Regions from separate parts of the Pasteurella sp. P03HT genome, predicted to be linked through region 2. Evidence: riboswitches for the same ligand, from Rfam matches in the RefSeq annotation. Region 2 holds a riboswitch; the other holds the start of a gene.
What was found. A riboswitch is a leader RNA that binds a small molecule or an ion and turns the genes downstream of it on or off. The one in region 2 is predicted to bind molybdenum cofactor.
Positions count from the first base shown of each region.

Region 1: linked by a shared signal. The riboswitch ahead of torA (trimethylamine-N-oxide reductase TorA) and the one ahead of moaA (GTP 3',8-cyclase MoaA) in region 2 are both predicted to bind molybdenum cofactor.

Region 1 covers NZ_JBSIUM010000007.1:84,303-89,118, forward strand. The annotation lists gene ACWIT3_RS07245 (NapC/NirT family cytochrome c) at 248-1,363, shown strand; molybdenum cofactor riboswitch at 1,367-1,503, shown strand; gene torA (trimethylamine-N-oxide reductase TorA) at 1,524-4,010, shown strand; gene xseB (exodeoxyribonuclease VII small subunit) at 4,238-4,483, shown strand; gene ispA ((2E,6E)-farnesyl diphosphate synthase) at 4,497-4,816, shown strand, end outside.
Region 2 covers NZ_JBSIUM010000004.1:168,786-173,601, reverse strand. The annotation lists gene moaA (GTP 3',8-cyclase MoaA) at 43-1,056, opposite strand; molybdenum cofactor riboswitch at 1,045-1,184, opposite strand; gene ACWIT3_RS05015 (gluconeogenesis factor YvcK family protein) at 1,396-2,319, shown strand; gene ACWIT3_RS05010 (NlpC/P60 family protein) at 2,380-2,871, opposite strand; gene ACWIT3_RS05005 (integration host factor subunit alpha) at 2,946-3,242, opposite strand; gene pheT (phenylalanine--tRNA ligase subunit beta) at 3,246-4,816, opposite strand, start outside.

The sequences.
Region 1 (4,816 bases), on a different contig from region 2:
TAAAAATCTTTCGACTGACTTAATTTAATCAACCTTTATAAAAATCATTATATAAAGAAAAATTATAAGAAAGCCCAACAATTAAACAAATAACCATAAAAAAGCAAATTCTTTAGGCTATTTTTGATTTTAATCAAAGTTAACGTACCAAATACGCCTAAAATGAATTAACCAGTTATGAGTATTTTATTCCTCTTATATCGCTTGGTTATATACAAAAGTATATAACTTAATTTTGGAGTGATTTATGTCAAAAATAAAAAAACGTTCTGTACTCGCGGCTTTAGCACTCATGGTCATCGGAGCGGGGGCATTATTTAGCGTTCAATATGTTATGCACGAAACAAGCTCACCAGAATTTTGTGTTAGTTGCCACTCAATGAGTTTCCCACAAGAAGAATGGGAAGCCAGTGTGCATTTTTCTAATCAAAAAGGGATTCGCGCAAATTGTGCTGATTGTCACGTTCCTCCTGGTGGCTTGCATTACGTTAAAGCGAAAGTTTTCGCCTTAAAAGATGTTTGGTATGAATTAAATGGCAAAATTCCTGACCGTGAAGCCTTTGAAAAACACCGTTACGAAATGGCTAAAAAAGTGTGGGATGACATGAAAGCGACAAATTCTGAAACCTGTCGTACTTGTCATAGTTTAGACGCAATGGAAATGGCTTCTCAATCTAAATCTGCACAAACGATGCACGAGTTAGCGAAATCTGATGGACAAACCTGTATTGATTGCCATAAAGGTATCGCTCACTTCCTTCCTGAAATACCAGAAGAAACCGACGCAACGAAAGCAACACAAGCGGAACCTGCTTTGGCGATGGATAACTCAAAACCCGTCTATGCTCAAACTATTTCCACCGCACAAACTGCAAATGGTGGCGAAATACGTTTAATGCCTTATGCCACTTTAACAGATTGGAAAAATGATGGACAAAAAATCACAGCCACATTACAAGGTTGGCAACAATCTGGTGCCGAATCAATCGTTTATATGGCGCTCGGTAAACGCATTATTTTAGCTCTATTAGAAGAGGAAGCAAAAGAACAAGCAAGCGTGATCAAAACCGTACATGATGATGTCACTGACTCAGAATGGAGAGAAGTTGCTTTCACGATTACTGTTCCACAAGACAAAATAACGTCTGATTTAGCGGCGTTAAACCAATTTGGCAATAAATTGAATCAAACCCATTGTAGTGCGTGCCATGCTGTTATCGAGGCAGATCACTACACAGCAAATCAATGGATTGGCGTCGTTAATTCAATGAAAGATCGTACTGCATTAACGTCTGAAGAAGTAAGAGCGCTAACTATTTATTTACAACGTAACAGTAAAGATATGGTTGGTGCTAGTCACTAAAAAATTAGTTACTGACTCCGAGCTTGTGATCCTAAGTCGACAGATATGGTAACAAGCCAGCAATAAGTTCGCTTATGCCATGGATAACCGAGAAATTGATTGTCCACTCATATTTAGAAAGGTGTCAAAACGTCAACTACTTAAATAAGCGAGGCTTTATATGAAAAAAGAGAACAAAGTAGATGTAAAACGTAGAGAGTTTTTAAGAAACTCCTCTCTTGGCATTGCTGGCGCATCATTAAGCGGTGGCGTAGTCGGTTCACTTGTTTCGCCAAATGCTGTTGCAGCTGAAAGCAAAACAATCGTCACCGCTGCGCACTGGGGACCACTCGGCGTGGTAGTTGAAAATGGTAAAGCCGTCAAATCAGGTCCTGCCATTCCACCTGTTATTGAAAACGAATTACAATCCGTTGTACCAGATCAACTTTACAGTGAAACCCGTATCAAATATCCAATGGTGCGTAAAGGCTATTTAGCTAACCCAGGTAAAAGCGACACCACAATGCGTGGTCGTGATGAATGGGTACGCGTCACGTGGGATCAAGCGCTCGACTTAATCGACAAAGAATTCAAACGTGTTCGTTCAGAAGGCGGATTTGAAAATATCTTCGGTGGATCTTATGGCTGGAAAAGCTCGGGTTCTCTGCACTCAAGCCGTACGTTATTACACCGTTACCTCAATGCCACAGGCGGTTTCGTAGGACATAAAGGTGACTACTCTACTGGTGCTGCACAAGTGATTATGCCGCACGTGTTGGGGACCATCGAAGTTTATGAACAACAAACCAGCTGGGAAACTATCTTAGAAAACACTGATATTATCGTGTTATGGTCTGCAAACCCACTTACTACATTACGTATTGCTTGGACTGCAACCGACCAACAAGGTATTGAGTACTTCAAAAAATATCAAGCAACAGGCAAACGCATTATTTGTATTGACCCAATCAAAAGTGAAACCTGTAAAATGCTTAACGCAGAATGGATCCCAACCAATACGGCAACCGACGTTCCATTGATGTTAGGTATTGCGCATACTTTAGTAACGCAAGATAAACACGATAAAGCATTCTTAAAAAAATACACAACAGGCTATGCCAAATTCGAAGAATACTTGCTCGGTAAAGTCGATGGACAAGCAAAAGATGCGGAATGGGCAAGCAAAATCTGTGGCGTACCCGTTGATGTTATCAAACAACTTGCAGCTGACTTCTCATCAAAACGCACAATGTTAATGGGTGGTTGGGGTATGCAACGTCAACGTCACGGTGAACAAACTCACTGGATGTTAGTCACTCTTGCGTCAATGTTAGGTCAAATTGGTTTACCAGGTGGCGGTTTTGGTTTCAGCTATCACTATTCAAATGGTGGTGCACCAACCACAACGGGCGGTGTAATTGGTTCGATGTCTGCAACATTAGACAGTGATACTACAAACACTGGACAATCTTGGTTATCTAAAGCAGCGAAAATCAGCTTCCCACTCGCACGTATCGCAGATGTATTGCTCAACCCAGGGAAAACGATCAAGTTTAATGGTACCGAAATCACTTACCCAGACATTAAATTAATCTACTGGGCAGGCGGTAACCCATTTGTACACCATCAAGATACCAATACCTTAGTGAAAGCATGGCAAAAACCAGAAACTATCATTGTGAATGAAATCAACTGGACACCAACTGCGCGTATGGCAGATATTGTATTACCGATCACCACAAGTTATGAGCGTAATGACTTAACAATGACTGGTGACTACTCAATGATGCACATTCTCCCAATGAAACAAGTCGTTGAGCCACAATTTGAAGCGCGTAATGACTATGATGTCTTTGCTGAATTAGCAAAACGTGCTGGCGTAGAAGATAAATTCACTGAAGGTAAAACTGAAATGGATTGGTTGAAATTCTTCTATCAATCCGCCTTTGATGCAGCACGTAAAAATCGTGTGTTAATGCCGAAGTTTGAAAAATTCTGGGAAGAAAACAAACCAATCACATTTAACGCAAGTGAAAAAGCGAAAAAATGGGTACGTTATGGTGAATTCCGCGAAGATCCATTATTAAATCCACTTGGTACGCCTTCTGGTAAAATTGAGATCTACTCTGACACCGTTGCGAAAATGAACTACGACGATTGTCGAGGCTACCCTTCTTGGTTTGAACCTGAAGAGTTTGCAGGCAATGTAACCCCAGAACACCCATTAGCGTTAGTGACACCACACCCTTACTATCGCTTACACAGCCAATTAGCGCACACTTCACTTCGTCAAAAATACGCAGTGAAAGATCGTGAGCCTGTGCTTATTCACACTGAAGATGCGAAGGCACGTGGTATTGCAGATGGCGATATCGTGCGTATTTTCAACGGACGTGGTCAAGTGCTTGCAGGTGCAATCGTGAGTGATCACATCATTAAAGGTACAGTGGGCTTATGTGAAGGGGCTTGGTATGACCCATTAGACTTAGGTATGAGCGAAAAACCATTGTGTAAAAACGGTTGTCCAAACGTGTTAACCATGGATATTGGTACATCCAACCTTGCACAAGGTAACTCACCAAATACGTGTATTGTTCAAGTTGAAAAATTCACAGGCGAAGCGCCAGAAGTGACGGTGTTTAAACAACCAAAACAAGCAAAAGCTTAAGTTAGCTGTAAACAAGACACCAATGAAACTAAAAGTGCGGTTAGTTTGACCGCACTTTTTATTGTTTCCGCTCTAAAGAAGTCACTTCTCGACCATGTCAAATCAACGAGTCATATCAGAAAAACATCCGCAATAAAATCCCTGAAAAAAGCTAAATAATTTTAACATATGCCTTAAAATACAGTACAATAACTGCCCTATATCGTTCAAATAACACAGGATTAACAATGGCGAGAAAACCGACACAAAAAACAGAATTGGACTTTGAAACCACATTACAAGAGTTGGAAGCCATTGTGACGCGTTTAGAAAGTGGCGAGTTGCCTTTAGAAGCGTCCCTCGAAGCATTTGAAAATGGAATAAAATTAGCTAATTTAGGTCAAGAGCGTTTGCAACAAGCGGAACAACGTATTCAGATTTTATTGCAAAAGAATGAGCATGCCGCGCTGACTGATTATCAACCAGACTCATAACAACAAAGCTATTATGTATCAATTTTCGCAAGATCTATCACAATTACAGCAACGTATTAATACTTTTCTAGCGCAACAACTTTCCTTTGACACTGCGCCATCTCCTCTTGCTGAAGCAATGCGCTACGGTGTGTTATTAGGCGGAAAACGTATTCGTCCTTTTTTAGTCTATGCCACAGGAAGAATGTTGGGCGCTAAACTAGAGCAATTAGATTATGTTGCAGCGGGACTCGAAGCGATTCATGCTTATTCGTTAATCCATGATGATCTGCCAGCCATGGATAATGATACATTAAGACGAGGTCAGGCAACCTGCCACATTGCATTTGATGA
Region 2 (4,816 bases):
AGTTAGATAATCGATGAAAGTGCGGTTAAATTTCTGAAAATTTTAACCGCCAATACTCGCTAAATTTGCCCGTACACCACTATCACCATGATGTAGGAAGTGATGTTCACGTTTGCCTTGTAACGCAGAATAAATGCGCGCTTGTAATTGAAGTTGTTGATCGTCTGATTGTAATAAATCGCGTAGCTCAATCCCTTCTTCACCAAATAAACAAAGGTGTAATTTACCTTTTGCAGACACTCTCAAACGGTTACAACTTGCACAAAAGTGTTTTTCATAAGGCATGATCAAGCCTATTTCACCCACATAATCTGGGTGTCTAAAGACTTTTGCTGGACCGTCTAATACCCCTTTAGATTGGAGCGTCCATCCTGTACGCAATAATTTATCTGCTAACACTTGACCAGACAAATGATGTTTTTGGAAGAAACTATCCATTTCACCAGTTTGCATTAATTCGATGAAACGCATTTGAATAGGTTTATCTTTAATCCAAGCTAGGAAACTCGAAAAATCACGGTCGTTTAAATCTTTCATTAACACCGAATTGACTTTAATTTTTCGATAACCAACCTCAAAAGCACGCTCAATGCCACGCATGACGTCATCAAACTTGTCCACACCAGTAATACGATGGAACATTCTTGGATCAAGACTATCAATACTGACATTAATTGAAGTCACACCAGTATCCTTCCAAGCAGCGACCTCTTTTGCCATGCGAAAACCATTTGTTGTTAATGCAATTTGGTTAATTCCCTCTATTTGTGCAAGGGTCTCCACAATAGCTAAAAAGTCTTTACGTAAAGTAGGTTCTCCCCCTGTAATCCGTACTTTTTCTGTCCCCATGGCAGCAAAACTGTTGACAACACGATGAATTTCATCGCGAGTCAGGAAACTTGGCTTATTGGCTTCAGGCTGATAACCATTAGGCAGGCAATAATTACAGCGGAAATTACATACATCTGTAATTGACAGACGTAAGTAATAATACTGACGTTGGAAGGCATCGACTAAACGATGATGCTCAACTTGCTTAATTGGAATAGATTGCATTTTACACCTTTCTAAAACATGAGAGGATAAACCGTTTCCAGCGTATCCCTGAATAGCCTCTTCTGCTATTGGCATTACAACCATATTTAAAAAAACGTAGGTTAGTAAGCTCGGAGTTATGCGATAATAAGTGAATCAAATTGTTACCCAGTATTGTAAAAGATATATTCAAACGATTGCAAACAAATAATATGATCTAGCGCATAAAATAGAAAAATTCTTTAAAATCAATTATATAAATTATTATATAGCGTGATTATATACTACCCAAAATGGTGTAGAAACGAACTTTATCATCTGTCATATGTCTGTATTAAATAGACACAAAAGGAAAATAACATGCCAGAATTAACACGTCATCAATATGAACATCTAGACAGCATACAGCGTATTGTCGCCATTGGTGGCGGACACGGTTTAGGTCGTTTAATGTCAGCATTGAGCTTTATGAAAGAACGTTTAACGGGTATTGTGACTACCACTGACAATGGAGGCTCAACTGGTCGAATTCGTTTAAACCATGGTGGTATTGCATGGGGAGATTTACGTAATTGCTTAAATCAAATTATTACCGAACCGAGTACAGCATCTGCTTTATTTGAATATCGTTTTTCTGGTCATGGTGAACTAGCGGGGCACAATTTAGGCAATTTAATGCTCAAGGCACTAGAAAACATGAATATTCGCCCTATTGAAGCCGTGAATTTAGTCCGAGATTTGTTACGTGTAAAATCACATATTATCCCCATGTCAGAAAGTCCTGTTCATCTCGCCGCGGTCTTACAATCTGGAGCTAGCATTGTTGGTGAAGTCAGCATTGATAATCTCACTGAGTTACCTAAATCTATTTTTCTTGTTCCTCTTGTTCCTGCAACACCCGAAGCAGTGAATGCTTTGAAAGAGGCAGATGTAATTTTGTTTGGACCTGGCAGTTTTCTCACCAGCATTCTACCTCCGATTTTACTTCCCGAGATCATTCAAACTTTAAAGCAAAGCCAGGCAAAAAAGATTTTTATTGATAATTTGGGGGTTGAACATAGTCCTGCCGCGGCATTGACCTTATCTGATAGAATTAATTGGATTCATGATACGGTGGGTAAAGCGATTATAGACGGCGCGATTGTCTCAACAAATGCAGTCGATTTTTGCGAAAAACTGAATATCAATGTGATGGCTCGTCCATTACAAGCAAATGATATCACTTATCGACATGATCGTACGCTACTTTCCAAAGCTATTGATGAATTAGTCGGTGAATTATAAACCGTCCCTTAATACGTCTGAATTTCAACCGCGCGTATTAAGGAACACGACTGACTCATGTTAAATCCGTCTGGCTTGCCAATATTTCTTTGACCAATAAGGGCTATTGAGCGATGAGTAAATCACGCCACCTTTTGTTGAGGCATGCAAGAATAAATTATCTTTGACATAAATCCCCACATGGTAGCCATTTGGGCCTCTTCCTGTTTTGAAAAAAACCAAATCCCCTGTTTGAATATCCGTTTTCGTGATAAATTTACCTTGTTTGGCTTGTTGTGAGGTCATACGAGGTAACGCAATATTAAAACGTTCTAAAAAAGTTTTTTGTACAAAACCAGAACAATCTATCCCTTTTCTACTCTGTCCACCTAAGCGGTAAGGTGTCCCTGCCCATTCTCGTTGTTGTTCACTAAGTAATGTGATCACCATAATGGGATCAGTTAATTGCCCTTGATAATGAATAGACTGCGAACCTGATTGAGTGGAACTGCCACAAGCGGAAAGCAAGACAGCACCACTTAAGATCATCAATGCTTTTAAACAATTTTTCATTTTTTGCTCTTATAAAAAACTAAAGCTATCCAAGGTTTCCCGTGGATAGCTTAATAAATAGCTGAATTGAGAAATTAACTTTTCACTTTTGCTCTTTCGACTCTTGCACGGAGCTTCTGACCAGGTTTGAAAGCAACAACTCGACGAGCCGAAACAGGAACACTTTCACCTGTTTTGGGATTTCTGCCTGGACGAGATGCTTTATCACGTAGTTCAAAATTGCCAAAACCAGAGAGTTTAACATCATCTCCCATCTCTAAAGCAACGCGAATTTCTTCAAAAAAGTTTTCAACCAATTCCTTCGCATCACGTTTATTCAAATTAAATTTCTCGATTAAGTTGTCTGCTAGTTCTACTTTGGTCAATGTCATAATTTAATCTCTCAAATAAGCATTAAAACGTTGTTTTAACTCAGATAACACAACAGAAACCACCGCGTTGATATCATCTTCCTCAAGGGTTTTTTCATTGTCTTGAATAATCAAGCTAATTGCTAAACTTTTGTGTCCTTCAGCAACCCCTGTACCTTGGTATACATCAAATAAATTGACTTGAGTTAATTTATCACCCGCTACCTCTCGACATACGTCAAGGATATCACTTGCCGCTACGGTATCCTCAACAACAAGCGCTAAATCACGTCGGTTGGCAGGAAAACGAGAAATTTCTTTAGCTTGAACTACATTACGCGTTGCAATAGCATTCCACAATATTTCAAAAACGATTGCTTTACTATTTAACCCAAGCTGTTTCGCTACATTTGGATGAATGGTGCCAATAAAACCAATTTCTTCATTATTCAACATAATGGCTGCCGATTGACCAGGATGGAGCGCTGGATATGATTTTGCTACAAATTTAACCAAATTACCAGCTTTTGTTAAGGATAAAATGCTTTCTAAATCCCCTTTGAGATCAAAGAAATCAACACTTTCTGATTTTCCAGTCCAATGTTCAGATTTTTTCGCACCAGTAATCACTGCAGACAAGACAAATTCTTGGCGAACACCAAATTCAGCATGGCTATCAGGCACAAAGCGTAAACCCGTTTCAAATAAACGAACACGTGTTTGTTGACGGTTTTGGTTGTATTGCACCGCACCTAATAAACCGCTTAACAATGATAAACGCATTGCGGACATTTCTACAGAAATTGGGTTTGGCAACACAAACGCTTCTTGTTGTGGGTGTAATAGACCTTGTACTTTTGGATCAACGAAGCTATAAGTAATGGCTTCTTGATAATCCGCATCCACAAGTGCAGTCTTAATACGCGCTAAATCTAAATCCGCTTCTTTGTGTTGACGCATACGTAAATGGGCTAACGGTGCATGGTTTGGAATGCTGTTATAGCCATAAATACGCGCGACTTCTTCAATTAAATCTTCTTCGATTTCAATATCAAAACGCCAGCTTGCTGAGGTCACTGTCCAAACCTCATCTGCGTAGCTAACTTCTAGACCTAAACGTTGGAAGATTTCAGTCACAGTTTCAGTTTCAATAGAGTGACCAAGTAATGCATCTAATTTTTCACGACGTAATTTCACTTGATTTAATTTTGGTAAAAATTCATCGCTTTTCACTTCGCAGATTTCACCCGCTTCACCACCACAAATTTCAATTAAAAGTGCGGTCGCTCTTTCCATTGCTTTGTGTTGTAATTCAAAGTCCACGCCACGTTCAAAACGGTGAGATGAATCAGTGTGTAAACCATATTGTCTGGCGCGACCTGCAATCGCTAATGGCGCAAAGAATGCAGCTTCTAAAATAACGTCTTTCGTTTCTGCATTTACACCACTGGCTTCACCGCCAAAAATCCCTGCCATTGCTAATGGGCCCTGTTGGTCTGCGATTAATAAAGTATTTTCTTTTAATTTTGCAGTTGAACCGTCTAATAACACTAACGCTTCACCGTCTTTCGCCATACGCACTTGTACTGGCTGCG